DNA from 4 places in the Desulfobacter hydrogenophilus genome. Region 2 is predicted to be linked to each of the others. Evidence: riboswitches for the same ligand, from Rfam matches in the RefSeq annotation. Region 2 holds a riboswitch; each other region holds the start of a gene.
The links. Region 2 has a riboswitch for thiamine pyrophosphate ahead of thiM (hydroxyethylthiazole kinase). Riboswitches for the same ligand answer to the same signal wherever they lie in the genome.
Positions count from the first base shown of each region.

Region 1 (8,019 bases), 990 kb from region 2:
TCTTTGTGAAAACAGGCATCTGCTCTCTTTAAAGGACATGAACCGCGCTGAGTTTTTGGGGGATCTGGTCCGGGCCGGAGTCACCTCTTTTAAGATCGAAGGACGGCTTAAAAGTTTGGATTATGTGAAAAATATCACTGGATTTTACCGCCAGAAGCTTGATGCCCTGATAAAGACCGGTGCTTCATATACCAAAGCCTCCTCGGGCCGGGTAACGTTTTTTTTCACGCCGGAACCCTGCAAAACCTTTAACCGGGGATTTACCGATTATTTTCTTTCCGGGTCATCTGGCTCAATTGACGCCTTTGATACACCAAAATCAGTGGGCGAGCCCATAGGACAAGTGAAACAAATTAAAAACCAGGCCTTGGTACTGGATCGGCCCCATGATCTGTTGGCCGGGGATGGAATCTGTTTTCCCAAAGCACCGGGCAAGCTTAAAGGGTTTTATGTGAACCGGGTGGATGGAAACCAAAGTGTATTTCCGTCTGGAAAAATACATATTAAAAAAAATGATTTGCCTAAGGGAACCATGGTATTCAGGAACCATGACTTGAAGTTTGCACGTCTTATGGCAGGCATGACCGCCCAAAGAAAGATATCCCTGGATATGACGTTTTGTGAACACTCCCAAGGGTTTGAGCTGTCCTGCGTGGATGAGGACAATATCCAGGCCCGGGTCCTGCTTTGTGTTACGGGGGACCCGGCCCGCAACCCGGACACGGCCCGGACAGCCATTCAAAAGCAGTTGGGCAAATTGGGCAATACCTGTTTTGAATTGAATTGCCTTGAAATCCTTTCAAAACCGGTGTTTCTGCCTGCCGCCGATCTGAATCGTTTGCGGCGGGACCTGGTGGACTGCCTGGAAAAGAACCGGTTAACGGCCTATGCGCGCCTGACTGCCGGGCCCAGGCCGACGCCGGTTCATTTTTACCGTGCCGACCTGGATTTTAGGGCCAATGCAGCCAACCATCTATCTGTTCAATTTTACAAGAAAAGAGGGGTGAAATCCATTGATCCCGCCTTTGAATGTGTCCCGCCAGGACCGGGCACCCCGGTCATGACCACAAAACACTGTATCCGCCGCAGCCTTGGGTGGTGCTCCGGAAAGGCAGGGGAAAACAGAGGCAAACCTCCGCAGCCTTCTGCCGGGCCGTTGTTTCTGACCCATGGCAAACACCGATTTCAAGTGGTTTTTAACTGCCGGGAATGTGAAATGCAGATCCGAACCCTCATCCCCGGTAGTTAAATCAGGTGTTACCCGCAGCTTTTTAAATAAATTCTATCTCTTTTTCCACAACGCATGAAAATGGTGGACCGGTCCATGCCCCGAGCCGGTTTCGATATCTGCCCCGGCCTTTAATGCCTCGGTGATATAGTTTTTGGCCTCGACAACGGCAGTTTTCAGATCAAGTCCCCGGGCAAGGCCTGCGGCAATGGCCGATGACAGGGTGCACCCCGTACCGTGGCTGTTTTTTGTGTCCACCCGGTCTGCCGTATAGCGGGTTGTCTGCCCGGAGGCGGTTTCATAAAGCAGGTCAATGCCTGGTCCAGAAGTCAGATGCCCGCCTTTGACCAGGACATTGGGTGCGCCAAGATCTGCTAAGGCTGCGGCCGCTTCGCTCATTTTATCTGGGGTATCGATGATTCTGCCTAAAAGCACCGAGGCCTCGGGCAGATTTGGGGTTATTACCGTGGCCAGGGGCAGCAAGAGTTTTGTCAATGCGTCCACGGCATCGTCCTGGAGCAGATTGTCTCCGGACTTGGAGATCATCACCGGGTCCAGCACCACATTGGGGCATTGCCACTGTTTGAGTTTTTCGGCCACCATTTCAATGACTTCCGGTGAGTGCAGCATGCCGATTTTGACGGCATTGGCGCCGATATCCGACATCACGGCATCAATTTGTTCCCCGATGAATGCCGGGGGGACAGGAAAAATACCTGTGACACTGTGGGTGTTCTGGGCCGTGAGTGCCGTGATGGCGGACATGCCGAACACCCCTAAGGCACTGAAGGTTTTCAAATCTGCCTGGACACCGGCTCCGCCGCCGCTGTCAGAACCTGCGATGGTTAATGCGCGATAGTATGTTTTCATAAAATTACCTTTAGGAACGGGTCTTAAATAACTTGTCTATTTTGCTATATCTGGGAGCGCGGGCGTCTCGCCTGCATGTGTGCCAGTATTGTAACGATGCAGGCGAGGCGCCTGCGCTCCCAGGTTAAGTTATTTTGGACTCATTCTTTAAATGGGATTTTTAAATTTGGTTTCCGTCCAGAAATAAGACTTTTTGTTCAAGTGCAAGGCGGGTTCGAAGAAAAGCTCCGCTCTCAATTGGTCAAAAAGGCTATTTATGGGTGGGCACTAATCGTTGTTTTGGCTGTAAATTAGATCCTGGGGTCTGATTGTGTTCTTAATCAGTCCGTATTTCAGGGCAAAATCTATAAATGTCTGCCATTTTTCAGGGTTGCTGACCTGGCCCGGGGCTGCAAAATATTCTGCGGTCAGGGCAAAGGCTTTTGTTTCTATCTCTTTATCCACGTCGGGCAGGGCCTCAAAGTAGAGGGACAGGGCTTTGTCTGGATCCTTTTTAATGTCGGCCAGGGCCTTGTGAACAGCTATGACAAATCCGTGAACCGCAGCTTTTTTCGTTTCCAGGGTGGCGTCACCTGCCGCGAAAATCAGCTCTTCGTACTCCGGAATGCCGTATTTTTCCAGTTCAAAAAAACGGGCGGTAACTCCTTGCTGCTGCATGGTTACGGTTTCGTAGGTTTTAAAGGGTCCCATAACGGCGGCGACCTGTTTTGATGCCAGAGCGGGCAGGATGGTGAATCCCACATTCACCGGGGTGTAGTCCGTAATCCCGTTGATGTCGGCAAAGCCTTTGAGCAGCATGTCCATTAGTCCGGGCACGGTGTAACCGATTTTTTTGCCGGACAGATCCGCAGGGTTTTTTATGGACTCATCCAAAAACATCAGTGTTGTCAAGGGTTTGACCACAAGGGGAGCCACGGCTTTAACCTTGAGCCCTGCATCTGCCGCCATAATGGTCTGGGGCTGGTAGGACACGGCCAGATCCACCTTGCCTGCTGCGGCAAGTTTCAGCGCATCCGAGGTCTCTGACGGGACGATAATTTCAACTTCCAGGCCCTGGGCTGCAAAATAACCGGATTTTTGGGCAACATAAACAGGTAAATGGTCCACGTTTGGAAACCAGTCCAGCATGAGCACAAGTTTTTGCGCCGAGGCGGTGCTGCAAAGCATGAAAAAGGTCATTAGTGTCAGAACAACATGTCGTTTCATTGTTTATCCTCTCTTTTTATGAATTAATTATTTTTCCATGTTACCATTCGTTTTTCAGCAAAACTGACCAATGCCCACAGCCCAATCCCCATGCCCGAAAGCCAGAGAATGCAGGCAAATACCAGATCCGTATTCAGTCGGGCATTGGACTGGATCATCAGATAGCCAAGCCCTTTCTGGGCCCCCACCCATTCGCCGATGACCGCGCCGATGGTAGCCACGGTAACGCCCACCTTAAGCCCTGCGAAAAACTGAGGTAACGCCCAGGGCCAGTACAGCAGGCGCAGCTTCATCCAGAATCCTGCCCCCATAAGGGTAAACAGTTTGCGGAAATCAGGGTCGCAGCTTTTAAGGCCGGATAACAGGCTTACGGTAATGGGGAAAAAAATGATCACCCAGGCCATGAAAACCTTGGACCATATGCCGTATCCCAGCCAGATCACAAGCAGCGGGGCCAGGGCAAAGACCGGCACGGCCTGGGATGCCACCAGAAACGGGGAAAGGCCTTTTTCAATGCCGGGCCGGGCAAACATGAATATGGCCAAAGGAATGGATGTTCCCAAGGCCAACGTAATGCCCAGTACGATTTCCAGGGCCGTGGCCAAGGCGTGGGGCCAGATCAGGGGCGCTTTTATCACCGCACAAAGGCCGATGGCCGATGGTGGGGGCAGAATAAAAGCCGGGGTGTGCATGATTTGTACAAGGACCTCCCATAAAACCAGTATGCCCAGGGTGAGGGCGGCCGGAAAAAGCGTATCTGACCATTTCATCCCTGGATTTTCTCCTTTTCGGTCAACAACCGGGAGAGAATCCGGGCCTTGGTCTCCATGAATTCGGGCTGGGTGAACTCCCTTGGTTTGGATGCCTTGGGCTGGAATCGTTCGAGGATGGTCATGGGGGTAGGGCCTACAAGTATGATTTCATCTGCCAGGACCAGGGCCTCTTCAATGTCATGGGTGATCATGAGAACGGTCTTGCCGAATTCCTTTTGCAGCATGAGCAGCAGATTTTGCAGTTCCCGGCGGGTAATGGCGTCCAGGGCGGACAGGGGTTCGTCCAACAAGACCAGATCCCGGTCAAACATCAGGGTGCGGGCCAGGGCGCATCGCTGGCGCATACCGCCTGATACCTGGTAGGGATAATGAGCCCCAAATCCTGTAAGCCCAATTCTTTCGAAGATCCGGGCAAGTGTTTGTTTTGCCTGTTTCATATCTCTTAGCGTGCGGGGCCTTGCCTGCACCGGCAAAAGACTGTTTTCTTCCAGCGTCAGCCAAGGCAGCAGCATGTCTTTTTGCTGCATATAGGCGGCAAGGCTGCCAAGATGGGCAATGGCGTTGCCCTGCCACACAATCCGGCCCTGGTCAGGACAGACTATACCGGTCAAGCAGTCAAAAAGGGTGGACTTCCCGCACCCGGACGGGCCAACCAGTACTGTAAACCGCCCATGGGGAAGGTTCAGGTCAAAATTTTCAAAAATGGTCTGCAAACCAAATGACTTGGCCAGACCCAGGACCTCAAGCATAGGCTATGTATAGTTTTGTTTTCAATAAGTGTCTAAACAGACACCCGTGTTTGGGCGGAAAGTTTCCCAGCTGCAAGGTGCAGAAAAATTTGTAACCGGAACAACCTCATGGTTGTGAGAATTACAGATTTTTTTGCAACGCCGCAGATGGGTGACTTTACGTTCAAACACCTGTTAGGCAACGCCGCAGGGGGATGGGGGGAAGGAAAAAAAGCTTTCCTTCGCCGGTATGATCCGGATCAGGTTCCAAGGGTCAAAACAGGGGTTATCTGTTTTTTCTCAGCCGAATGCCTTTGGCTCCCCCAGCCTTCCATTGACTATGCAGTTAAAAATTACAGTAGCACTGGGTTTATACCGTGTCAAACCATGAAACTAACAAAAACAGGGCAATCTCCTGTATTTTGTCTGTAGTTTAATGTCAATTTCAAATGGATCATACGGATTCTAAAATAGAATCTTTTTTTTAAACAGTAAGGTTTTACCCCCTATCTATTGTGGTGGGTCTAAAATCATGAGCCTAAGTATTTATCGACTAATAATAGGCTGGGTTTTTAAATTCGGCATTGATGGTATTTTGTTGATGACATAGTCCTCAGTGAAAATTTTTAAATACCCTCCACAATGCTTATGTTATTGAATGCTAAATTCTAAATCGGCTCGGGTGTCCAATGATAGACATAGTCCACACTCTAACGGAAAAATCAGGAACACGGCTTTTTGTAGTCAGCATAGTAGCCGTTGGATCTGCAAAAACCCAATAAAATCGGTTGGATAACCTGCAATCGATTCTATTAATGCCAGCCGAACCGCCTTGATACCTGATTCATATGCCGCCGGGTGGTGTGGGAGGGCTCCTTAATTATGGTAGTTTTGTCCCGATTATACATATTTTTCAGTTTTTCCCGCCAATACCTTAGCAATATATTCACTAATTTGAGTCCCAATCGTATCTTCAAGCCATCCGTATTGACCATTTGGGTTAATTTCCAAAAATACATATTCACCATCATGGCGACGTATTAAATCAATAGCACCGAACTCTAGACCAAGCCCTTTAACTAATGCCAGACATTTTTCTCTTATATTGCGTGGAAGTTTATGTAGTTTATGGGGGACGTCCTGAATATTTGCTTTGCGCCAATCTATCTTAGCCCTTGAGCAATCTTGCGAATGAATTTCAACAGCGAAGACTTTATCATGGACTACTGTTACTCTTAATTCGTAATCCTTTTTTATATACTCCTGAAACAAACAAGGCGTATTTCTCACCGCACCAAATACCTTAGGATCTATCCCACTTAAAAAGGTGGCATAGATTTCACCATGTACTCGTGGCTCTTCCCAAGGCCCTTCACGTGTATAAAGAATACCATCAGAAAGTGTCTTATATATAATATTTCCATTAAAACGTTCTGCAAATTCTATTGCTTGTTTAGGTTCGTTTGTAATTAAAGTCTCTGGAATCAAAAAACCGAGGGATATTGCCATCCTTAATTGGAGAGGCTTATTACTTGATATTCGTAAATTATGAATTGAACTTATCCAGAAAGCATGATCAAGACTATTATACAAACCATAAAGTGATTGTCGACATTCATTAAGGGCATACTCCCTTTCATAATCTTTCAAATCGTTTGGAAGCTGAGGCAGGGCTGGTTTTCGGTACCAAACAGACTTTATTTTACTTGGGTCAATAATGTTACCATTTTCTAATACCCATTGATCACAATCAGGACTAATAGAGGAAAGGTGTGTACTCTGAGTTATTTTAAGTGGATATTCTGCTGGGCTAAATATTTGATGATTTATACCCCATTTATTTAAAAAATGGGTTACCCAATAGACTTGGAGGTCGGAAATATCACTAATTATTAATATCGTCATATAGTCATCCAACTTAGGTCTTTCTTGGTACATATATTGTTATGCAGCATTTTGCCTGAATATTGTACTTCAACTTTGGTATGCTTCAGAACAAAATTCTGCATACGAAGCTATTATTAAACCAAGCAAAATGCATACCTGAAAAAACCAAAGTTGGAGTACTATAATTTAAAATAAAATATTTAATGAAAAATTGATAAGCTATAGTGACATAATTAAACATCACTATAGCATCACTCTTCAGTGAAATTTTTACAACTTAGTTTCTCTAATCGCAATCAGCCCCGGCAGCATCACTTCTAGACCATGGGTCATACCGAGTTTCTCTATAAGATTGTCTCCATGTATCGCATCTTCCAGCTATAGATTCCCAGGTGGGGATATGCCCAATAGCTTTTGTCTGAATGAGTTCGTCAACTAACTTTTGCAACTCATCACGGGACATTTTATCAATTTGTGAAAGATCAATGCCTCCACCAGGAGGCGAAGCAACGGCCGAAGCGAATATAAAAGATTTAGAAACTTCTTGACCCAAGCTAATTTGCTTGAACTGCTTCTCATAAACCTCTGCATTTATACTGAGTTCATAGCTTCGTACTTTCTTGCCCTCACTCGTGTATCCTTCAACAGTCCCTTCACTTATTACGTCCGATTTTTTGAAATACAACAAACGGTCGGTTGCCAATCGAATTTCACTATCACCTGCTTTATAACCGCAATAGATTATCCCACAAAAAGGATAGTCATCGCTCATTTCCAGAATCGGCCCAAGTGACTTATCATGTGCTTTTTCGATAGGTACACCGTAAACGAAGATTGAAGTACTGGTCTCCATTTAGTTCTCCTTTCATTATCGTCGATTTATAAAAAGGTCGGGCGAATACCCTTCCAAAAAATACAATACAAACCATACAAACTTATAGTACATAACAAGTTGCTTTGTGGTTTCCGTTTATCTTTTGTATTCAACTATATTAACGGGATAACATCTGAAAATGAAAAGTAAGAATAAACAGATCAGTATAACTATTTGAAACAAAATATGGATAAATCTCACTATCATTGTTTGAAAAGATTTGCAAGGTCTTTTTTCTTTAATTTGCCACATAACATAGTTAACTAAGCACGGTATAAAAGCGGACTGCCAATGATTTTAGAAAGGTGAGAAATGGCAGAAGTAGTCAACGCCTTTATTCACAATGTTCTCGGCGACATATAATAGACAGATTGTGGAGTCGACTTTTCCTCAAAATGAGGCACTTTTTGATTAGAAAATATCATCAAATGTAATCGGTCTGATTTATAAATT
Region 1 is NZ_CP036313.1:4,544,836-4,552,854, reverse strand. It holds gene EYB58_RS20225 (peptidase U32 family protein) at 1-1,249, shown strand, start outside; gene thiD (bifunctional hydroxymethylpyrimidine kinase/phosphomethylpyrimidine kinase) at 1,283-2,098, opposite strand; gene EYB58_RS20215 (ABC transporter substrate-binding protein) at 2,366-3,304, opposite strand; gene EYB58_RS20210 (ABC transporter permease) at 3,328-4,074, opposite strand; gene EYB58_RS20205 (ABC transporter ATP-binding protein) at 4,071-4,826, opposite strand; TPP riboswitch at 5,026-5,140, opposite strand; gene EYB58_RS20200 (MvdC/MvdD family ATP grasp protein) at 5,706-6,710, opposite strand; gene EYB58_RS20195 (hypothetical protein) at 6,979-7,545, opposite strand.
Region 1: it holds a riboswitch for thiamine pyrophosphate, as region 2 does, so the genes downstream of both, EYB58_RS20205 (ABC transporter ATP-binding protein) here and thiM (hydroxyethylthiazole kinase) in region 2, are expected to answer to the same signal.

Region 2 (8,019 bases):
TGGAAGGCGCGCACAGGTCAAACCCGCTGTATAGTACTTTGACATCTTCCAACGTACATACACTGACGCCTGCGTTGCCGACCTTGCCGTAAATATCCGGCCGCAACTCTGGGTCACACCCGTACAACGTGACCGAATCAAATGCCGTAGACAGTCTTTTGGCCTCGTAGTCACCGGAAAGCAGGTGAAAACGGGTATTGGTTTTGGCCGGGTCTCCTTCTCCGGCAAACATTCTCGTAGGGTCTTCCCCCACCCGTTTTAGCGGAAACACACCGGCCGTATAAGGGAAGTACCCGGGAAGATTTTCCCGCCGCAGCCACCGGTAGATTTCTCCAGGGTCCTTGAATTTGGGCAGACTGATCTTGGGGATTTTTTGATGGGATAAGGATTGGGTATACAAAGGCACTCTTATTTCCTTGCCCCGAACCGTGTATACCAGTTCGTCCTTTGTATAGGCGTCCTTCATGTCATCCCATTGTGTTACCAATTCCTTGGCCTCGCCATCAACGCTTCCCCTGGCGGCGTCAATTTCCCTTTTTAAATGTTCGATCAGTTCTGTTTTATCCCCGTCAAGCAGACTCTCATCAATGGCTTTGGCCGTTTCTTCCAGGTGCCAGACCTTACGGATGGCCTGGGTCTGTATTTGCGTGCGCTTGTGGTAGTCTCGGATGGTGTCGGCAATTTCTGAGAGATAGCGTGTTCTCTCCGGCGGGATGACCACCGTTTTTGATGACGATGTTTTTACATCGACTTTAGGGCGCCGACTTTCAAATTTAACCCCGGTTTTTTCAAAAATAGTCTGCAGCAGGGCTTGATAAAGGGCGGTTACACCGTCATCGTTGAATTTGGAGGCAATGGTGCCGAATACCGGCATATCTTCCGACTGCATGTCCCATGCATTCCGGTTTCTTTGCACCTGCTTGCGAACATCCCTGACAGCGTCCTCTCCTCCTCTTTTTTCGAATTTGTTGACCACAATCAGATCCGCGTAATCCAGCATATCTATTTTTTCCAACTGGCTTGCCGCCCCGAATTCGGCCGTCATAACATACATGGCGCAATCCACCTGGTCGGTAATTTGGGAATCCCCCTGACCTATGCCGGCGGTTTCGGCGATGATAAAATCAAATCCGGCGGCCTTGACCACAGAAATGACGTCTCCCAGTGCCTCCGGGATTTCCGAGTGGGCTTTTCGCGTCGCCAGGGAGCGCATGTAGACACGATCATTTCCGATGGCGTTCATTCGAATGCGATCCCCCAAAAGGGCACCGCCGGTTTTTCTTCTGGATACGTCCGAACTGATAACAGCGATCTTCATATCTTTTACATCATTGATCATGCGAATAATCAGTTCGTCAATCAGCGAAGATTTCCCCGCCCCACCGGTTCCGGTGATGCCCATGACCGGCACAGTTCTGTTTCCTGTTTTTTTCAATAGTTGGGCCCTGAAATGGTCCAAATGGCCGTTGCCGGAAGCCTTGGCTTGTTCCATTGCGGTAATCGCCTTGCCCACCAGACGTTTGTTTTCACAAGACAACAATTTAAAATCAACGGCATCATCCTCTACCGTGGAAAAATCAATCGTCTTTACCATATGGTTGATAATTCCCTGCAGTCCCATCCGTGTGCCGTCTTCAGGAGAATATATCCTGGCTACGCCGTAATCATGAAGCGCCTGAATCTCATCGGGCACAATAACGCCTCCGCCGCCGCCGAAAACCTTAATGTCAGAGGCATTTTGCTCTTTCAAAAGATCTACGATATATTTGAAAAATTCGATATGCCCTCCCTGATAACTGGAAACGGCTATGCCCTGGGCATCTTCTTCAATGGCTGCGTCCACAATTTCCTTTACGGAACGGTTGTGGCCCAAATGGATCACCTCAGCACCGGTGCTTTGAAGCAGCCTTCGAAACATGTTTATAGACACGTCATGGCCGTCGAAAAGGGACGTTGCTGTGATGACACGTACTTTATGTTGGGGCTTGTATATTTCTACAGCGTCACTCATCTTTCCTCCTTCATAAAAAATTGAGATCAAGAAGTTGCCAACGTTTTTTTTCGGAAACGAATGTTTAACTGTATGCTTGAAGAATATAATGAAAACTTGATAGAGCCGTAACAACATACATCCTTCAAGGAAAGGAACTTTTTTTATTTTCAAAAAAAGTATAACAAAGGATAAAAAGATTATCAAGAACCTGAAATATGGTCCCGGCAGGGATATATATCATGCGCTCAACATCCAAGAATCAATTATATTGGAGAGAACCCTTATTTTTATTTCCAGGATATGTTTACATGGAATTGCCCTGGAAAAAGAGATGACAATAAAGGCAAAAAAAAGTTAAAAAGGCAGAAATATAAATGGGTGCCTGTCTGTGGGTAACGGACTGAATGCGGCCTTGACCGCAGGGCTGAGATTATACCATTGAACTTGATCTGGATAATACCAGCGGAAGGAGTAATTATAAATGAGTCTTAAAAAAGATATTCAAGCCGAAATAATTCATGCCGTTGAAACCGTACAGCAAACCAATCCCATGGCAGGATCCGTCACCAACACGGTGACCATCAACTTTGTCGCCAATGCCCAGCTTGCCGTGGGCGGTTCGGCAGCCATGGTCTATATGCCCGATGAAGCCCAATTTTTGTCCCAGGCCGGTGGTGCCGCTTACATAAATATGGGCACCATAGAGCCTGTCTATGAAAAGACCTTACCCGGCATGGCAGAAACGCTTCATAACAGCGCAAAACCATGGGTCCTGGATCCTGTGGCCATTGGCATCGGTGAGCTTCGCACCCGGTTGTTGCTGGCATTTAAATCCTGTAAACCCAGTATCATCCGTGGGAATGCCTCTGAAATTATTGCCCTGGCCGGGTTATGGGGGCTGGATGGCGGCACAAAAACATCCAATGTCCGGGGGGTGGATTCCCAGGATACGGTCAGCGCAGCCAAGGATGGGGCCGTGGCCCTGGCCCGATGGACCGGTGGGGCTGTGGCCGTGTCGGGCAAGCAGGATTTGGTTACCAATGGTTCTGTTGTAGCCCTCTGTCATGGCGGCTCACACTTTATGGAAAAAATTACCGGATCAGGCTGCTCTTTGGGCGGCGTCATGGCTGTTTATGCCACTGCGGCCCCTGCGTTTATCGCAGCATTGACCGGCACGGCTGTTTATAATCTGGCCGGTTCTCGCGCCGCTGAAAAAACAGATGCACCGGCAAGTTTTCAGGTTCATTTTTTGGACGAATTGTATAAAGCAAAACCCAGGGACATTGCAGAAAACCCATTTGACATTGAGGAGATTTAATAGATGAATACATTGGTTTCAGTTGCCATATCACCTTGCGGGACAGGGGACGAGCTTAGCGGAGAGGTTGCACAAGTTATAAAAATCATAAGGGAATCCGGTCTTAAAAATCGAACCAATTCCATGTTCACAGAGATAGAAGGCCCATGGGATGATGTGATGAAGGTTGTAAAGGACGCAACCTTTGTGCTTGCCGAAAAAGGCATCCGTACGGGCGTTGTTTTGAAAGCCGATGTCCGGCCTGGATTTACGGACATGATGACAGCCAAAGTGGATAAAGTTAATGGTATTTTGAAAGGGACAAATACGCATGAGAAGTAAACTGGATATTTCAGCCTATTTTGTGGTGGGCCCGGAGAATACCAAAGGGCGTCCTGTGGCGTTCATTATCCGGGATGCGGTGGAGGCCGGCATTACATGCGTGCAGGTCCGATCCAAAACAGCGTCTGCCAGGGAATTGATTGAATTAACCGGCCAGGCGTCCGAAGCCATCGCGCAAACCGGTAAATCCGACGTTGTGACCCTGTTGGTGAATGACCGCCTTGACGTGGTGCTGGCGGCCAAAAAACAAGGTATAAGCGTTGACGGCATCCATGTGGGCCAATCGGATATACCCGTGGACGTTTGCCGGGAATATCTAGGCCCTGATGCCATTGTCGGCTTATCCGCCAGGACCCATGAATTGTTTGAGTATATAAAAAATGCCGATGTCAGCCTTATTGATTATTTTGGCGCAGGTCCTTTGCATGAAACCCAGACCAAACCGGACAGCGGGCTTGATGTGGACGGAAAAAGAATTACAAGAAGTATTGAGGATATTACAACACTTGCCCAACTCAGTTCGCTTCCCGTCGTGGTTGGCGGCGGCGTCAAACTTGCCGACATACCGTCGCTTGCCCGGACCGGCGTTGCCGGTTTTTTCGTTGTATCTGCGATATCTGAGGCAGATGACCCAGGGCTTCAAGCAGCAAATCTGGTTAAGACCTGGAACAGCCATAAGCGGTAAAGGCGTATGGTCAAAAGAGTCCATCTGCTTGTTTTAGGAAACATGCCGTCAGTGCCAGGTCATTTGCTTGTTTTCAAGATGAGTTTAAGGCAGTATAGTAGGCCGTTAGGTTTTTTTGACGGGCCGGAAAACTAAAAGACACGCCCAACACATAGAAACTGTTTGCTCTTCGGCCTGAACGAATAGAAGGAAATAAAATGAATATCAACGACATTTACATTCAACTAAAAGACGCCTTAAAATCAGAAATTGTCCGCCACGACCTGGCAAACAAAAGAATTGACATCAAGTGTAAACCTTTGTCCGTAGAAGAGGCCATCGGCACCCCGGAGCATGATGACTACCCCATTGTCAAAGGTAAAGAGGTGATGATGGCGGCAACGTTTAACGGGGCTGTGGGTCAGTCCTTTACGGACGAGTACACGGATATCTCTTTGTCCGTGGATGGTCTGCTTGAATTGGACCACACAAAAACCAGTGACCGAGCAATTTTCATTGCAGGGCTCAATGCGGTTTACAGAGCCTTGGATCTTTGTGAAAAAACAATACATTGCAAGGACAAGGAACCGGTGGAGTGTGCCAACAATCTGATTGAACAACCGCAGTTTTCAGGGAAAAAGATTCTTCTGGTCGGGCTTCAACCCAGATTTCTGGAATATCTTGCCAAACAGAATACGGTGCGGGTCCTGGACCTTGACCCGGACAACGTGGGCTCCGAAAAGTTTGGGGTGCGTATAGAATCCGGGGAAAATTTCGAGGAAGCCCTTGACTGGTGTGACATGATATTTGCCACCGGGTCAACCATTGTGAACGGCACCATTACCCATTTTTTGAGCAGCGGTAAACCTGCCATCTTTTTCGGGGTGACCATCAGTGCCCCGGCTAAAATTTTGGGGCTTTCAAGCTATTGCCATTGCGGGCACTGAGGACATCGGTCCTTATAGTCGCATTGAGTATTTTATTTCACCATTAAGAAAGAGGGATAAAAAACATGGGTGAGAACCAATTGATTATTCGGTGTACGAAGTGTGGGGCAAAAAACCGGGTGCCTGAAAACAAGATTTCGGAAAGCCCCAAGTGCGGCAAGTGCGGAACAATGTTGCGATTTGAAATTTTTGATACCCCCGTGAATGTTACGGATGCCAATTTTGATCAGGAGGTCATGCAGTCATCCCTGCCGGTGCTGGTGGACTGCTGGGCCCCCTGGTGTGGTCCCTGCCGGGCTGTGGGCCCCATTCTGGATGGCCTGGCAAAAACGTACCGGGGGCGGCTTAAAATTGCCAAGGTCAATGTGGATGAAAATCCTGGAACCGGCTCAAAATACCGCATTCAAAGCATTCCCACCATGCTTTTCGTGAAAAACGGCAGTCTGGTGGATCAGGTCACAGGGGCTTTGCCCAAGGAGGCTTTAGAGGCCAGGATAAAATCATTTATTTAGTGTTTGAACGAAAAGTCACCCACCACCTGCGGCGTTGCTGCACAAAGCTGCCAAATCATTAAATCGGGCTTCACGTACTATAGTACGCTCCGGTTTCAGCTTTGCTTGCGCCTTGCATCTGGGCAACTTTTCGCCCAAACACGAATTCCCATTCAGGTACTATATAGATCTTCTCTGTTTGGATGGCTATTTTTGAGTCTTGTGCCACGCCACGACCTCTTGGTAAGGGATGGTGCCGCCAAATATGTCCAGGGCTGAACCGATGGTCAGGTCCACACGGCCCTGGCCAAGGTCTTTTACCCGGTCCAGGTCTGAAAAATGGCCTGCGCCGCCGGCATAGGTGGCTGGGATGGGGCTGTGCTCCCCCAGTAGTGTCACCAGTTCTTCCTGGATACCCTGCATTTTGCCTTCCACATCCACACCGTGAATGAGAAATTCGTCACAGAATGCGGACAGATGTCCGATGGTGGCGGGGGTTACGGCCATTTCTGTGAAATTTTGCCAGCGGTCCGTTACAATCCAGAATTGTCCGTCCCTTTTACGGCAGCTTAGATCCAGAACCAGGCGTTTTTTGCCCACGGCATTCACCAGGGTATTGAGCTTGTCCATGTCCATGCGGCCTTTGGAAAACACATAAGACGTCACGATGACATGGGATGCGCCTGCATCCAGAAAGGTGTGTGCATTTTCAGGATGAATACCACCACCCATCTGAAGACCGCCGGGGAAGGCTTGCAAGGCTTCAAGAGCGGACTGGGTATTTCCAGGGCCAAGGGCAATGACATGGCCGCCGAAAAGCTGGTCAGCCTGGTACATCTGTGCAAACTGTGCCGGGGTTCGGGCACTTTCAAAATTGGTGATAAGGCTGTCCTGGGTTTTGTCAGACAGGGTGCCGCCCACAATCTGGACTACTTGGCCGTTTCGAAGATCAATGCAGGGGCGAAATTTCATATAAAATATATCCTAAAAATTATTTATTCCGTAACAGCTTGTCGGGTCGGTAAGTTTTGATAATCCGACACAATATCTTTGACAATTTCGGATAGTCCACTATTAAGGGCCTGGATATAGGCTTGGGGACTGGTATTCTTGCCCAGGGGAATTTGCCTGGAATAGGTTTTTGACAGAATCGGTGTAAACCCGTCTTTGTTCAACCGGTCAAGGTTGAGCGCCATGGTCACCACCGCCGATACCGCAGATGTATTGCGCTGGTCACTATAAAGTGCTGTAATTTTACCCCATAACTGAAAGATATCGTCCGGAATCCGGTTTTGGGGTGCCGGGGCAAATTGAGGCGTATCGACCAGGGCTTCAAGCATCACATCACTGATCATGCGGGCCGGTGATGTTATATAGTTGTTATAATAATCCTGGGTAAACCGGTTTTGACCCACCCGGTAGACAAATCCCGCGCCGCTGAATTCCGGCGAAATGTCCAGGCGTTTGATCACCAAAGGAGCCCCGGCTGAGCGGTTGCTTTGGCCGGAAGGGGCGTTGCCGTCGGCATACAGTCTGAACATCTGTTTTTTCGTGTAATCATTTTTAATTCCGCATCCGGTTAAAAAGGCGGCTGCAGTTAAGATGCAGGTTATCATCATGAAAAAGGGCAAACGCGTTAAGGGACGAAGGTGGTTCATAACGGATTATTTCTCCTTTTTTGATGTTGATGCCCTAGGCGGCGCTTCCATGAGAAGGCTGCCCGGGAAGTCACGTAGTTCCCGGGTGAACTGGTTGAGGTTTTCAGTGGTATTCTCCAGGTTGCCTATGGTTTTTTCAATGACGTCGGCATTGGTCCAGATCATGTTTTCCAGTAGCCGGGATGTTTTTTCAAGGCCAGCCAGAACCGTATCCATTCTATCGGCCATTTCGGTTAATTTCCCTTCATAATTTTGTTCCAGCCCGGTGGTCATGCGTTTGAAACTGCCTGATGCCGTATTAATATCTGCCAGGGTTTGTTTAATGGGAACTTTTGCGGCATGAACAATCTGCTTTAGGTCTGTGAGCGATGCGCCTGCATCCGTCAGAATCTGTTTGACCTGACCGGATGTCAGGATTTTGGCCAGGTCCTTGTTGGTCTGGCGAAGTTCTTTGAGCAGGCTTTCTGCCAAGGTCGATACCTTTGTGATATTCAGGCTTTTGAGAAGGGCCGAAAAATCCTCTTTCATCTCTTTAAAATCCATGGAGCCTAAGGTTTCCATGGCCTGGCTGATTGCGTCTGATACCTGTTTGATGTTGCTGGACTGGGACGGCACATAAAGATTTTC
Region 2 is NZ_CP036313.1:424,814-432,832, reverse strand. It holds gene icmF (fused isobutyryl-CoA mutase/GTPase IcmF) at 1-2,011, opposite strand, end outside; TPP riboswitch at 2,358-2,482, shown strand; gene thiM (hydroxyethylthiazole kinase) at 2,475-3,311, shown strand; gene EYB58_RS01935 (MTH1187 family thiamine-binding protein) at 3,315-3,632, shown strand; gene EYB58_RS01930 (thiamine phosphate synthase) at 3,622-4,317, shown strand; gene EYB58_RS01925 (Rossmann-like domain-containing protein) at 4,515-5,243, shown strand; gene trxC (thioredoxin TrxC) at 5,309-5,755, shown strand; gene hisA (phosphoribosylformimino-5-aminoimidazole carboxamide ribotide isomerase) at 5,942-6,706, opposite strand; gene EYB58_RS01910 (ABC-type transport auxiliary lipoprotein family protein) at 6,730-7,392, opposite strand; gene EYB58_RS01905 (MlaD family protein) at 7,399-8,019, opposite strand, start outside.

Region 3 (8,019 bases), 140 kb from region 2:
ATCCGGCAATGCCGTTGGCTGAAACCACCTGTTTTTTGTCAGCCAAGGTTTCAATGAGCATTTTTTTATCCACTTGGCGATCAAAGCCCTCAACGATCAAGTCGCAATCAAAGAACAGGTCAGCACAATTTTGCCTGTCAATACGCTGGACCTGCCCCTCAAGGTTCACCTCGGGGTTAATGCGGCTTAAATTGATATTAAGTGCATCAACCTTGAACAGGCCGATCTGGTCGACAAAATAAAACTGACGGTTGAGGTTACCGGACTCTACCCGATCAAAATCGACCAGTTTAAGTTGCATCACGCCACTTCGCACCAGGTTAAGGGCCACGTTGGAGCCAATACCGCCAACCCCGGCAATACCGATTTTCATCAGATGCAATCCCAGTCTTTGTAAATCGGCTGGTAACCCTGGGCGAGAATCGCATCGGCTACCTGGGCCACACTGCGGGCATCGGTAATCTCGAATTGCGGCGTCTGACCGTCCGGTATCTCGGTGTAGCCACCAACACCGGTACTTGATCCCGCAGAGTAACGCGTAGCACCCAAGGGGAGAATACGATCGCGAAAGGTGGCGTTTTCACGGGTGGAGACGGTCAGTCCCAAACGCGGCAGAAAAATACGCAGCGCGGTCATGAACTGAACAAAGGTTTTGTCATTCACCAGGTAGTCGGGTTGAAAATCGCCTTCCGCCTCGTTAAATCGGGGCAGGGAGATGGCAACCTCGGTATTGATATACTTGTTTTCAAGGTAGCTGGCATGCAACCCGGTAAAAAACATTTCCCGCCGCGGCTCGGAAAGACCAAGCAGAGCCCCAAGATTAACGACCCTCATGCCGCCCTTGGCAGCCCGTTCAGGCCCGTTGAGCCGCCAGTGATAATCCATTTTTTTGCCGGCCAGATGAACCCGTTTATAAACGCCTTCGTCATAGGTTTCCTGGAACATGGTCATGGAATCGACACCTGCCTCATAGAGTTGCCGGTACTCCTCAATCTCAAGCGGGTAGACCTCAATCGCCACGGATGCAAAATGTTTCTTGAGCAGTCGCGACGCATCCACCAGGTACGACATGGGGGTCATGTGCTGGGCTTCACCGGTGAGAAAGAGCACATGCTGCATCCCGGTTTTGGCAATGGCCTTGGCCTCAATCTCAATCTCTTCCAGGCTGAGCTTTCGGCGAAGGATGGAATTTTTGTGATTAAATCCACAGTAAGCACAACCGTTGTTACAATAGTTGGAGATGTACAGCGGAATAAACATTTGGATCGTGCGGCCAAAATACTGCACGGTCAACTGGTGGGCTTTTCGGGCCATGGCCTCAAGATGTCCGGCAGCCCGAGGGCTCAGCAGAGTCAAAAGATCCATAGGATCGGGTTTTTCCTTGGCCATACTGAGGATGATGTCCTCATCATTCACCTGGTCAAAAAATTTAGGAACATTAAAATCACGGTACTGCTCAACTACCTTGTAGAATGACATAATTCGATCCTCATTTTATGAAAGTCGCAATAAGCTATTAAATTTCTTTCATGTTTTGTTGTGGGTTGAGCCTCTATGTCATAAAATTAAGATGATTCCAATTAGAACCATGAAGCGCATGGAGGACATGAAGATTAATTTTCCGGTATATATTCTTCATGCGCTTCATGTCCTTCATGGTAAAACAAACGACACATACTTAAACTTATGACATTGAGTTGAACATAGGTGTTGATAGACCAGGTCAACTCATGGCTGTTCTTCGTCAAGAAATCCGGTGAGCGGAGAAGAGGCGCGGGCAAAGGTGGACGCCTCGGCCATTTCCGCCAGGTAGGCCGCCCGCCCGGCTTTGACCGCCAGATCAAAGGCGCGTCCCATGGCTTCGGGATCCCGGGCCGTGGCAATGGCGGTATTCACCAGCACCGCATCTGCACCCATTTCCATTGCCGCCGCAGCCTGGGAAGGTTTACCGATTCCCGCATCCACAACGATGGGCACACAGGCATTCTCAATTAACATGGCAATCAGCGGTTTGGTCTCCAGTCCCCGGTTGGTTCCGATGGGCGAGCCCAGGGGCATCACCGCTGCGGCTCCTGCGTTTTCCAGACGTTTGGCCAGGGGCAGATCGGGCAAAACATAGGGCAGCACCTGAAACCCTTCTTTGGCCAGAATTTCCGTCGCTTTCAAGGTCTCCCAGTTATCCGGCATCAGGTATTTCATATCGGTGATAACTTCGATTTTAATAAAATCACCACAACCGGCTTCCCGGGCAATACGGGCAACGCGAACGGCCTGTTCTGCGTTGCGGGCGCCGGATGTATTGGGCAGCAGGGTCACATTTTTGGGGATGTATTCGAGAATATTTTCAGACTGCTCCGAGACGTCGACACGGCGCAGGGCGACCGTGATCATCTGTGAACCACTGGCCGCAAGCATCTTGGGAATTTGTCCATGGTTGCCAAATTTCCCGGTACCGGTCAGTAACCGGTTACTGAATTCTTTCCCACCTAATAAAAGTAAATCGTCGTTCATAATCAGCCTCCTCCGACAAAACTGAGCATCTCCAGGCGATCTTTGTCCTGGAGTTCAGTTGTCGGCCAAAATTCCTGTTTGATGATTTGCTGGTTAAGTTCGATAACCAGCGCCCCTGCATCGAGTTTTTTCCAGGCAATCAACTGTGCCAAAGTACAGGACTCTATGCATTCCTGTTTTCCGTTGACAAAAATATTCATAGGCAAAAATCCTTAAAAAAAAAGCCGTTTACCCCTCAAAGGAAGGGCAAACGGCTATAAAAATACCTAAATCCGGATTTTTCCAGGTTTATTGCTGTCTTGTCCGCTCTTCCCTTCGCCAGTATTATCCGGATCAGGTTCAATGGGTATAATCTCAGACGCTGTGCGCCACCCCAAACGATGAATTATGCTATATAGAGAATAAAAAGGTTTGTCAACCCGGAGTTAAATTTCAACAGTTCCCTTAAAAACGGTCTGGGCAGGCCCGGTCTTAAAAATATGACCAGAGGATTCATCCCATAAAATATCCAGATCTCCACCGTCCAGATGGACACGCACCTGTCGCCCTACCCATCCCGTCAGATGAGCGGCCGTAACGGCAGCACAGGCCCCGGTACCGCAGGCAAGGGTTACCCCGGCCCCGCGTTCCCACACCCGCATTTTTATTTGGCTGTCAGAGATGACTTCAATGAACTCCACATTGGTTTTTTCAGGAAAACGGGGGTGATTTTCCACCATGGGACCAACAACTTCAATGTCCACCAGTGACAAATCATTCACAAAGATCACCGCATGGGGGTTCCCCATGGAGACACAGGAAACGGACATTGTGCCCTGCCCTGTTTCAATGGGCACCCCAAGGGCCATCTTTCCATCATAGACAAAAGGGATCTGTTCAGGAATAAGCCGTGGCACCCCCATATCCACGCATACGGAGACCACCTGTGCATCTTGCTTTTTTTCAATGCGGGGCACCACAGTTCCGGCCAGGGTTTGAACCTTTATTTCATCTTTGACAAGAATATTGTTCTCGTACAGATATTTGGCAAAACAGCGCATGCCGTTGCCGCACATCTCCGGTTGAGACCCGTCTGAATTGATAATAACAAACCGTATATCATGGGTATCAGAATGCCGGGCCAGAATAATGCCATCGGCACCGATGCCAAACCTCCGATGACACAGGTGCACGGCCAGATCCGAATAATCAATGTGCCCGGCAATGGTTTTGTCCCGGTCATCCAGCATAATGAAATCATTGCCGAGACCATGCATTTTCCAAAAATCTATATGCATTGTCTATCCTCTCTCTTGTTAGGCTTGGGATCAGATTAAAATCGTCCAAATATGACTTAGGATTTTAAGTCGTATTCAAGGCGCGTTACTGGGAGCATATTCGAAATATGTGTTCAGTGACGCAACGCAGAAGACGGCTTAAAAGGAAAGTCATATGGATGGTTTTATTTTGATTGCGAGCCTTAATTACTGCACTCGGGAAAGTGTATCCATAATCTTCCCACCAAGCGCCTCGACCTGCCAGTTTCGTATACCCGGAATCTGCAACAGATCGTCCGGGCTTGACGGCTTGTCCGCTGCCACCGCAGCGATCATATTGTTATTGATCAAAAATCCAGGCTCCATGGCCAGGGTTTGGGAAGCAGTCTCACGCATTTTTTTTAATGCATCAATGCGGCCAAGGACCTGGGAGTTTTTTCGGGGCATCCGGGTTCTAGGATAAGAGGGCAATTCCCGGTGGGGTAAGGCAAGGGCTGTTTGAATGGCGTTGACGCACAATTGCCCGTACATACCAGCCTGCTTAGGGCTTAGCGCTCGATGTTTCAAAACAGCCTCAACACTGGTCGGCCTGCGCTGAACCATGGTCATGATGGACTGGTTGGACATAATTTTAAAGGGTGGCAAATCCTTTTTCTCCGCCTGGGAAATCCGGACTTCCAGCAGATGCTCAAGCACAGCAAGGCTTCGGTTGTCAAGCTTACCGGCCCCCTTGAACTTTTTAAACAAGGGCCTTAAATGGTTATTTTCGTATTTCACCCTGGCCTGCAAATCAAACTCCTCTTCGGCCCAGGCCAAACGCCCGATCTTTTCAAGGCGATCCTTTAAAAGGTCATGCAGTTCCACAAGCGTCGCCACATCCCCCACACTGTAGGCAATCATATCATCTTTCAAAGGCCGTTTGGACCAATCCACCTTCTGGTACTTTTTATCCACATCTATATTAAAATAAGATTTCAAAAGTGCGCCCAGACCCCGGGCCTTAATATTTAAAAAACGGCAGGCGATCTCGGTGTCAAATAGGTTTTCAATTTCAACGGACAACTCCCGGTCAAGGCTTCTGACATCAAAGTCTGACCCATGGAACACCTTGATAATTTCTGGATTTGCAAGGATTTGAGAAAAGGGTGAGAAATCATTGATCAGAAAAGGATCCACCAGCCAGGCCTGGTCTGGGCCTGCAATCTGGATCAGGCATATCTTTTCTGAAAAACAGTGCATGGAATCGGCCTCCAGATCCACGCCGATTATCTCACAGGGTTCAAGTTTCAGGCATACTTGTGCCAAGTCTTTGTCCGTTGTTACAAACTGATAAACCACCTTAGTTTTCCCTTGATTGTTTAAAACACTTCTTTTAAGATTCTTTTTTTAAATTTAACGGCTTTTATTACAATGTTTAATCAAAAACACTTGATCATACGCTGCCTTGGAAAATAGGGCAAGGTCAGGCATGATATATAACAGGAAGTAAAAAAAATGATTCAAATAACGTTCCCGGATAATGCAGTAAAAGAATTTGACACACCTCCCACAGGCATGGATGTGGCAAAAAGCATTTCCGAAGGATTTACCCGCAACTGCGTGGCCATGGAAATAGAAGGCAAAGCCATTGATTTAGGCGCTGTCATTGAAAAGGACAGTGCGGTGAGCTTTATCACAGCCAAAGACGACAAGGGGCTGGATATCCTGCGCCACTCTTCGGCTCATGTCATGGCTGAAGCCGTACTCAACCTCTATCCGGACGCCAAGCTGACCATCGGCCCTGTGGTGGAAGATGGATTTTATTATGATATTGATATGGAACCGGTGAGCGAAGCAGACCTTGAAAAAATAGAAGCTGAGATGAAAAGGATCATCAAGGCCAAGGCAGGCTTTGAACGCCGGGTGGTCACACGGGAACAGGCCCTGGCTATTTTCGCCGACAACCCCTTTAAGGTGGAGCTGATCAATGAACTGCCCGAAGGCGAAGAAATCTCTTTGTACCAGAACGGCAAATTCGTTGATCTATGCCGCGGCCCCCATATCCCCAACACCGGTATGATCAAGGGTGTTAAACTATTAAGAACGTCCGGTGCCTACTGGCGGGCGGACCAGTCCCGGGAACAGCTCCAGCGCTTGTACGGCATCTCCTTTTTTGACAAAAAGAAACTCAACGCCTATCTGAACATGATCGAGGAAGCCAAAAAACGGGACCACAGAAAACTTGGCACCCGCCTGGATCTGTTCTCTTTCCATGACGAAGCACCGGGCATGCCTTTTTTTCACGCCAAGGGCATTGACATGTGGAATGCGCTTTTGGATTACTGGCGCATGGAGCATAAAAAAGACGGGTATGTGGAGACCAAAACCCCTGTGCTGATGACCAGAAAACTTTGGGAACAAAGCGGCCACTGGGAGAACTACCGGGAAAACATGTATACCTCCACCATTGATGACGAAGAATACGCCATCAAGCCCATGAACTGTCCCGGCGGCATGATCCTTTACAAAACAAAATCCCACTCTTACAAAGACCTGCCCCACCGGGCCGGAGAGATCGGGATGGTACACCGCCATGAATTTTCAGGCGCGTTGTCAGGCCTGTTCCGGGTCCGGGCCTTTCACCAGGATGATGCCCATATTTTTATGACCCCGGACCAGATCCAGGAAGAAGTATTAGGCGTTCTGAAACTGGCTGAACGGGTTTATGCGCGTTTTGGTTTATCCTTTCACCTGGAGCTGTCCACAAGGCCTGAAAAATCAATCGGCACGGATGAGCAGTGGGAAACTGCCACCAACGGACTTCGCAATGCCATAGAAGCCTATGGCCGAGAATTTATGATCAATGAAGGGGATGGCGCATTTTACGGTCCCAAGATAGACATCCACATCAAGGACGCTTTAGGCAGAACCTGGCAATGCGGCACGATCCAGCTGGACATGGCGCTGCCGGAACGCTTTGACCTGACTTACAAGGGCGCGGACAATGAAAAGCACCGCCCCATCATGATCCACCGGGTGATCTACGGTTCCATGGAACGGTTCTTTGGTATCCTTGTGGAGCATTTTGCCGGCAAATTTCCCCTGTGGCTGGCCCCGGTCCAGGCCGTGATCCTGCCCATCAACCAGGAACTGGCCCCCTATGCAGAAGAAATCCAGCATCTGCTGGCGGTTCATGATATCCGTTGCGACGTAGATGACAGAAACGAAACCCTTAAAAAGAAAATCAGGGAAGCCCAGTTGAACTATATTCCTTTAATCATCACCATCGGTGACAAGGAAAAGGACGACAAGGTATTGTCCGTGCGCACTTTAGACGGCAAGGTCAAGATGGGGGTCACCCACAAAGAGTTCCTGACCAAGGTCTGCACCCACATCAGCGACCGGGTCCTGGAGGGAATTAGTCTTTAATATATTAAATCATGGCTGATTTTTCCGATAAACTGGTACAGATTCTAAATTACGGCTCCCTGAACCTGGGCTTAGGCATAGGCTACGCCCTTGAAATATTTGATGTCATGGATGAAAAAGGTTCCGCCCTGACCCTTGGAGAACTTTCCGGCGCGACGGGTCTGGACATGCGTTATCTCAAGGAGTGGCTGGGCATCATGGTCACCGGCGGCATTATTGAGATGACAAAAAAGCCGGACAATGAGGACACCTTTTTCCTGCCGCCAACCCATGGGGATCTTCTGTGCAGAAGGGCCGGAAACAACAATATGGGGGTTTATACCCAAGAAATTCCCCTGCTGACCGCCTGTGCCATGGATGCCGTAAAACAGGGATTCAAAACCGGCCAGGGCGTTCCCTTTTCCATTTATCCAGATTTTCAGGCATTCATGTCGGAACTGGCAGATGCCAAGCACCGCAAGGTGTTGATCCAGGAATTTATTCCCTATGTTGACCAGGGTCGACTGGAAAAAAGGCTGCAGCAAGGCATCCGGGTCTGTGATCTGGGTTGCGGCCAGGGCGTGGCAGCCTGTCTCATGGCCCAGGCCTATCCTAAATCTGAATTTATCGGCATGGACAACCATGAAAAAGCCCTTGAACAGGCCCGGGCTTTATCCGAATCTTTTGGGTTGTCCAATATTGCGTTCATCAACCAGGATGCGGCTAAAATTTCTGCTCTGCCAAAGTTTAACCAATACTTTGATTACGTATGCGCCTTTGATGCCATCCACGACCAGTCCCATCCGCTGGATGCGCTAAAAGGGGTGAAATACATGCTGCGTGAAGGCGGCCTTTTTTCCATGAT
Region 3 is NZ_CP036313.1:283,113-291,131, forward strand. It holds gene thiF (sulfur carrier protein ThiS adenylyltransferase ThiF) at 1-373, opposite strand, end outside; gene thiH (2-iminoacetate synthase ThiH) at 373-1,479, opposite strand; gene EYB58_RS01355 (thiazole synthase) at 1,729-2,511, opposite strand; gene thiS (sulfur carrier protein ThiS) at 2,514-2,711, opposite strand; TPP riboswitch at 2,803-2,897, opposite strand; gene dapF (diaminopimelate epimerase) at 2,937-3,788, opposite strand; gene EYB58_RS01370 (ribonuclease D) at 3,975-5,105, opposite strand; gene thrS (threonine--tRNA ligase) at 5,262-7,175, shown strand; gene EYB58_RS01380 (class I SAM-dependent methyltransferase) at 7,187-8,019, shown strand, end outside.
Region 3: it holds a riboswitch for thiamine pyrophosphate, as region 2 does, so the genes downstream of both, thiS (sulfur carrier protein ThiS) here and thiM (hydroxyethylthiazole kinase) in region 2, are expected to answer to the same signal.

Region 4 (8,019 bases), 2.2 Mb from region 2:
TATACCCTGTATTCTTTTACTTCGTTGCCGGGAGTGTTGGCAGCATAGCCGGAATTACCAGCTTTAAGAACCTTGCCGCCTTTGGAGTTGCGTATGTTGGTTTTTTTCTGGAAACGGGTGTTCGTATTTGGATTGCTGGCCAGATCCTGGGAACCGGAGTAATTTTCTGCTTCAATATAAGTCCCTTCAGGATCAATAATGGACGATGCCGTTACCGTTTGGGGGCAGACCCCGGCCAAAACAGCTGATAGAAAAATAAAAGATAATAGACGGCGGATGATATACTTTTTTTTCATAGGTTATCCCCTTATGTTTTGCAGATACAATGGTTAGTATCCGACTTGGAATACTTTTTGGACCTGTGTAATCACCTGGGCCTGCCCGTTGGCGTTGCATGTGACTTGATATTGAAAGCTTCTGTATCCTGATGAAAAACCCTGGGCCGGTGCATCAGAATCATAAACAATCTGATACCAGTAGTTCATGTTGTTGATCACCCCGTCTGGGGGCGGGTTCGTGGAAAAATCGTCGTTTGTATTACCGTCTGAGCCGTCGCCGAAATTTCTGACCGTATCATAGTCGATCAGCGTTTTGTTGACTGCATCCGGGGGGGCGTTCAGTGCATTCAAAAAGGGACCGGCCTGTTTCCACCCGGAGTCGGCGATGATAAACCGCTGCCTTGCCATACGTTCATTACCTGTAATTTTAAGTTCAAAACTGGTGGTGTTGATGGCTGCTGTACCCATCATCGTTAAAAGGGCAAGGACAAGCAGGGTAATGACCAGGGCAAACCCCTGCTCATCCTTTAACTGATCATGGATTAACACACGTTGCATCAGTAAACCTCACTTTTTAAGAAGTTGACGGTCAGGGTTTTTGCGGTAGCATCTGTGTAGGTCATTGTCAGCGTTACGAATTTAATGTCGCTTTCATCATCCTCGTCTGTGGTGCCGTCCCCGTCATTGTCCACAGTGTCTGTATTGGACCATTGGGTGACGTTCCAGGTGGCTGCGGATATGGATCCGGGTAGAACGAATCCGGTCAGTTCACTGATCGTATGAGCACCGACGTCAAACACTGCATCAGAATAGCTTTGGTTGGTCAGGGTTTCATATATGTTTTCTCCGGTAGACCCTGCAATGGTCAGTTTGTTGGCGGATGCATTGCCACGGGTGGAACTGATATGCATGGTATTGATGGCTAAAATGCCCACAGCCAGGACCATCATGGCAATCATAGCCTCAATCAGGGTGAATCCGTTCTGGTTTTTTATGATTGTTTTCATGGCACATCCACTCCTATAATCCTAAATTGCGGCAGCGAATTCTAAGTGTTCGGAGCCGGCGCCTGTAATTGTCGTTGTACGGCCCCCACGTCTGCCCGGAGGGGGACGGGGGTTTATATTGGGTTGTATTGGTAAAACTTGTGTCTTTTTTTGGGGATGCGGCAAGAATAGTGATCTGTACGCTTCTAACGTCAGAAGGAGTGGCCGTCACTGCTTCATTGCTGTCTATGTAAAGGAATTCTACGGCCTGGATCTGTTCGGCAATGTCCTGATACCCGCCCCCGCCAGCCTTAATGACAATATTCACAGGGTCTGGTACTCCGTCCCCGTCACTGTCTGCTTCGGGAATACCGTTCCCGTCCGCATCGACGGAGGGTTCCAGGCCAATAACAAAGGTTTCATCCGAATCCAAAACGCCATCCCCGTCAGTATCTGTTTCAAACTGGATTCTTCCTGCATTTGTGGGGGTGACGGAAAAATTTCCGCTGGCCGTGGGATCATAACCGGCCATGCGAAGGTCAATGGCGATTATTGAAAACGCGGCCCGTAGATTTTGTTGCATTTCAGCCACCTGGTCTTGGGTATAGTAAGCTTTTTGCTGGGATAAATAGGTGGCATAGGCCGCCCCTGTAATCATTGCACCGATGACCAGGGTCATCATTAATTCGATCAGGGTAAATCCCTTCTGGTTGTTTACGGCCATTCTGGTCCACCCCATTTTAGTAGTTTGACTAATCCACTGGACAGTGTACCTACGGCATAGGTCGTGCCGTTGTTCGGGTTGGTAAGGTAGACATATCCGGCATTTCCTATGCCACTTGAGTTAACAACGAGAACATTATTTGGTGATGGATAGGTAATGAAATCACCAAAGGTCGAGCCTACAGGCGTGGTTGCATTTCCATTGCCAAATTGAACTCTGTTTTTATACGTCGGTGACAGCAGCGACACGCTTCGTTCAATGACGTTATCGCCTGTTCCGGTCATATCCCCGGCAGAGTCCCAGTCGTCATCAGCACCTTTATCACTGCAAATGTAGTAACAGCTGTTGGTCGTATCAAAAACAATGGCCGCACTGGCATTCTGCTTAACCGCAATCATGCGGGCCTCCTGCATAGCCGAATACAGGTCCCTTGCCGCAGATTTGACGCTTAAGTTGTCAAACCAGAGCATCAGGTTCGGAACAGCCATTGACGCGGAAACTCCAATAATCGCAATGACAATCATCATTTCAATCAGTGTAAATCCGCCATTATGCTGTTGTTGTCCGGGAATCATTCTCTTTAAAGATCTTTTAATCATGTTATCTTATCTTTTATTTGTTGTTTATATCTATATTATCCCGGCAGGGTGTCAATCATCAGGCTATAATCGGGAAAAATCGTCATTTGGGGCCGGATTTTATAAATACGCTGAATGGTAAAGCAAAAATCATTCCAATCAGCCTCGTCGTTAACGGGATCTTGAATAAATCGCCTTATTCTTTACCATACATTAATACGCGTGTCTCGGGTATGGTTCAACCTATATATCTGTATCTAAAGTTCGGCTTTTTCTTAAGAAATATTTAATTTTTTCGGATGTTAGCCAGGCAAAATGCATAGAAATTGCTTGACGTCATGGTTAAATTTCACCAAAACCATTAAATAAAATTAATACTACAGGTGTCATTGGTTTTCAATCATTGTTTTAACCGTGTCGAAAATCTGGTCTCAGGATCAAGACATTGACAGAACCTTCCGAATCAAGTATTTGATATTTTAGTTGATCACGGGGGTGCTTTCGTAAAAGCTGAGAGAAGTTGGCTCAAGACTTCAACCCTTGGAACCTGATCCGGTTCGTACCGGCGTAGGGAAAGTGATTGAAGCTTTGGCATAGAGCTTGTTTGTCATTTTCCCGCCTTTTCCGTTTCAGTTTCCCTGCCCAAAAATAAATATAAACAGGAGATGTACACATGTCACAGTCATATACGACTCAGATGGATGCAGCCAGAAAAGGTATTCTCACCCCGCAGATGGAACAGGTGCTCGCCAATGAACCCATCTCAAAACAGGAGCTGATGGAGGGCCTTGCCGAGGGCAGGATTGCTATCCCTGCCAATAAAAATCATTTAAACCTGAAAGCAGCAGGCGTGGGAAAAGGGCTTAAAACTAAAATTAACGTTAATTTAGGCGTATCCAAAGATGTCTGCTGTTTTGATTCAGAATTAAATAAAGCGAAGTTGGCGATAGAGTACCAGGCAGATGCCGTCATGGACCTGAGTGTATCCGGCGAGACTGAAAAATTTCGAAAGCGTCTGGTGGAACAAATTCCCGTGATGATCGGTACGGTGCCTATTTATGACACCTTAACCCGTACTGGAAAGCCCACAGAAGAGATAACCCTGGAAGATTGGTTTGAAACCGTTGAGATTCATGCCGCCAACGGGATTGATTTCATTACTATCCATGCCGGGCTCAATCAAAAATGCGCCCGAAGCATTAAGGCGAATCCCAGGCTTTGCGGAATTGTCAGCCGGGGTGGGGCTATTCTGTTTGAATGGATGGAAAAAACCGGCAATGAAAATCCCTTTTATGAACACTTTGACCGGCTCCTGGACATTTGTCAGGCCCATGATGTCTGCATCAGCCTGGGGGATGGACTCAGGCCGGGTGCGATAAAAGATTCAACAGATGCCCCCCAGATCGAGGAGCTGATCACCTTGGGAGAACTGACCAAGCAGGCCTGGGAAAAAAACGTACAGGTTATGATTGAGGGACCTGGTCACGTGCCGCTGCATGAGATAGAAATGAACATGAAACTTCAGAAAAAGCTTTGCCACAACGCCCCGTTTTATGTGCTTGGCCCCTTGGTTACCGACATTGCCCCCGGCTACGACCATATCACGTCAGCCATTGGCGGTGCCCTGGCCGCCATGCATGGTGCCGACTTTTTATGTTATGTCACCCCTGCTGAACATCTGCGACTGCCAACCGCAGACGATGTTAAACAAGGTATTATTGCATCCCGGATCGCCGCCCATGCCGGAGATTTGGCCAAAGGGCTTAAAGATGCTGAGATTATAGACCATAAAATGAGCAAAGCCCGGGGGGCCCTGGACTGGGAGGGGCAGTTCGATTGCGCCCTGGACCCGGAAAAGGCCAGGGAATACCGCAAGTCGTCCCAGCCTGGGGAAAAAGAAGTCTGTACCATGTGCGGTGATTTTTGCGCTGTTAAACGTGTGGGGGCTCTGCTTGGATAGCGGCTTCATCCTGACAAGTTGCATCAATCGTTTTATATTCATGCGTCAGTACTGAAGTTAGGATTATTGAAACAATAAAATCCACTATATGGTTTGTCTTTCCAACCGTATTTGTGGATTTTAAAATTTTTATGGCCCTTAATGACATTGAATTGACATTTAAGGGGATTAGTTTTAGAAGAAATAACATTTGAGGTAACGGATAATTGGGAGAAAATTAATGCACATTCGTCATTGTCTACCATCAACCTTTTTAATTTGTTTGATCTTTACCGCCTTTATTTTTGTTTCAGGGTGCGGGGTTTTTCAGGGGGCGTCTGCCCCGGAACAGGGTCAATCCACCCAGTCGGAAGTTGAGACTAAACCCCTTGCAATTTACCATGATTTTGAGGATGTGCTGGTGCCCGAGGAATTGACAATTATAAAAAACCGCACGGTCGTGGTCTCAACACCCGGATTTAGATCCGGAATCCTTACCCTTAGGGGGCGGGTGGAGTCCAATTCTCTATATAACTTTTTTTCCATAAATATGGAAAAGGACAACTGGGAGGTCATTTCCAGGATTAAAGCTCCGGAAACCACCATCATGGTATATCAAAAGGCCACCCGATGCGCTGTGATTACAATCCGTGAAGAACAGATCTATACTTATGTTGAAATCGGAATAGCCCCGACTTTGCGCGACGTCTCCGAAACTCCGATAAACAGTGGGACCTTAAATGACGGGACCTATTGATGACATTGAATGGCAAACACATTTTTTTAGGTGTGACCGGCGGAATAGCTGCGTATAAATGCGTTGAATTGCTTCGGCTTTTCAAAAAGGCCGGGGCCGATGTGGTTGTAGGCATGACCCGGGCAGCCACCCGGTTTGTGGGGCCTGCCACCTTTGAGGTGCTCTCGGAAAACCCGGTGCTGGTGGATTTGTGGGAAGGACCCGGCTCCGGGGTTTCCCACATTGAAGTGGCGTCAACGTCGGATCTTGCCGTTATCGCACCTGCCACGGCCAACTGCATCGGCAAGTTGGCCCACGGTATTGCCGACGATGCGTTGACCACGACGATGCTGGCCATGACCTGCCCTGTCTTGATCTGCCCGTCCATGAATACGGACATGTACCAGAATATGCGGGTGCAGAAAAATCTGGATCTGCTGGAAGAAACAGGCATTCACATTCTGGACCCGGATTCAGGGGCACTTGCCTGTAAAACCACAGGTGCCGGGCGCCTGCCTGAACCCTGGTTTATTTTTGACCGGGCCTGTACCTTTTTCTATAAGAATGATCTTAAAGGAAAAACCGTTTTGGTTTCTGCAGGGCCCACGGTGGAGCCCCTTGACCCGGTGCGGTTTATAAGCAACCACTCCTCGGGTAAAATGGGGTATGCCATTGCCGGGGCTGCGGAAAAAAGAGGTGCCAAGGTTATCCTTGTGTCCGGGCCAGTCAGCCTTGATCCGCCTGTCGGTGTGGCGTGTGTACCTGTAGGGTCCTGCGATCAGATGTATGATGCTATGTTTGATCACCTGGATCAGGCCGATATCATTATTAAAGTCGCGGCTGTGGGGGATTTTAAACCTGTTTCGGTCAATGCCCATAAAATTAAAAAAACTGGTGACCAGGATCAGGATCATATGACTCTTGAGTTGATCCAGAACAAGGATATTTTAAAAGCCATTGGGCTCAAAAAACGAAAAGATCAGTACCTGGTCGGCTTTGCTGCGGAAACCCGTGATCTTGAAACCTATGCGGTGGGCAAAATGGAAAAAAAACACCTGGACATGATTGCGGCCAACATTGTGGGCAAAAGCGGTTCCGGTTTCAAAGCGGATACCAACAAAGTCAAGCTGTTTACCCGGGACGGCCACGTAACGGATCTGCCTTTGATGACTAAGGAGAAGGTGGCCCACGCCATTCTGGATGCTGTTGTCCAGGCGATTTCTTGAACCCATGGATATTTCTAACGGAAAAGCTGCCCAACATTCAGACTGCGGTCATGGGGTTGTCCAGGCCCTCAATGCGTTAAGCCGGTTTCTGAAATTTCAAAAAAGTTTGGGTAACCAGTCCATGACTTTGGGCCGGGATGCTTTTCATCTCCTTGATCTATGGGGTACTCCGTCATGGCCGCCACCGCCCTTTGTTGCCCAGGGTCCTGAGGATGCGAAAATCGTTCTGGTGGACAGTGAGGGGTCCTTTTTTAACGGACAACCCGGCAACCTTTTGGTAAAGATGCTTTCAGCCATGCATCTTGCTCCTTCAGATGTGTATATCTGCAATGCTGCTGACAATACGCTGCTTACCCGGCATATATTAGTGCATAAACCTATTGTCGTGGTGGCATTAGGCGAGAAAGCCTGCCGGATGACCAAAGGCACGGGTGAACCTCTGGCAAAAATCCGGGGGGATTTTTTTCAATGCCACGGGGTGCCGGTTATGGCCACCCATCACCCTGGGGCACTTTTGAAAAACTCTGCCCTGAAACGTCAGGCCTGGGATGATCTCAAACAGGTCATGGCCTTTGCAGGACTGGACCACCATGATTCTTGACGACTATCTGAGTACCCTGGAAGCTGAAAAAGGGTATTCTGTTCATACGCTTCGGGCTTATTTTACGGATATAAAAAGCTTTATCCTTTTTTATCTGGACACCTGCAACTGCAAGGATGAAAATTGGCAACAGGCCTTTGAACAAAAAGTTCAACAGGTGGACAAGATGATTGTGCGCAGATATCTTGCCGTCCAGACCGCCTTGAAAAAAAGTAAAAAAACCCTTTCACGGCGGCTATCCGCCTTAAAATCTTTTTTTGATTACCTGGTCCGGTCCGGTCTGATCGTGTTGAATCCTGCGGATGCCATCCCCTTTCCAAAACTTGAGAAAATCCTTCCCAAGGCCATGGGTATTGATGATATCTTCAGGCTGTTGGATACCATGAAAACTGATACCTGGATGGAGCGGCGCAATCTTGCCATGTTTGAGACTTTTTATTCCACAGGTATGCGAATCGGCGAGCTTCACATGCTAAATATTCAGGATATCGATTTTAATGCCGGTCTGGTTCGGGTTTTAGGCAAGGGAAACAAGACGCGCATCATGCCCGTGGGCAGGCGTGCCCTTGATGCCGTCCAAACCTACCGGGCTGATCTCAAAGAAAATTTTTCTGCCGTATTTTTAAATAAAGATTTTGGAAGGCTTGGCAGGCGCTCCATTCGGCGCATTCTTGATAAGGTGGTCATGGAATGCGGTTTAGGCGTAAAAATATCACCCCACACCCTGCGGCATACCTTTGCCACTCATATGCTGGATTCCGGCGCAGATCTTCGGGGTATTCAGGAGATTCTAGGCCATGCCAGCCTGTCCACCACCCAGATCTATACCCATGTGAGCATGGATCGCCTGATGGCCGTTTACGACAAAGCCCATCCCCGAAGATAAATGTCTTATCAAATTAAACAAAAAAACCAGACTGTTGGCTGATTTTAGCGGCGAACAGAATCAGG
Region 4 is NZ_CP036313.1:2,588,894-2,596,912, forward strand. It holds gene EYB58_RS11480 (PilC/PilY family type IV pilus protein) at 1-296, opposite strand, end outside; gene EYB58_RS11485 (pilus assembly PilX family protein) at 330-836, opposite strand; gene EYB58_RS11490 (type IV pilus modification PilV family protein) at 836-1,285, opposite strand; gene EYB58_RS11495 (PilW family protein) at 1,299-1,988, opposite strand; gene EYB58_RS11500 (GspH/FimT family pseudopilin) at 1,979-2,587, opposite strand; TPP riboswitch at 3,048-3,159, shown strand; gene thiC (phosphomethylpyrimidine synthase ThiC) at 3,240-4,526, shown strand; gene EYB58_RS11510 (hypothetical protein) at 4,747-5,262, shown strand; gene coaBC (bifunctional phosphopantothenoylcysteine decarboxylase/phosphopantothenate--cysteine ligase CoaBC) at 5,262-6,467, shown strand; gene EYB58_RS11520 (uracil-DNA glycosylase) at 6,472-7,068, shown strand; gene EYB58_RS11525 (tyrosine recombinase XerC) at 7,040-7,954, shown strand.
Region 4: it holds a riboswitch for thiamine pyrophosphate, as region 2 does, so the genes downstream of both, thiC (phosphomethylpyrimidine synthase ThiC) here and thiM (hydroxyethylthiazole kinase) in region 2, are expected to answer to the same signal.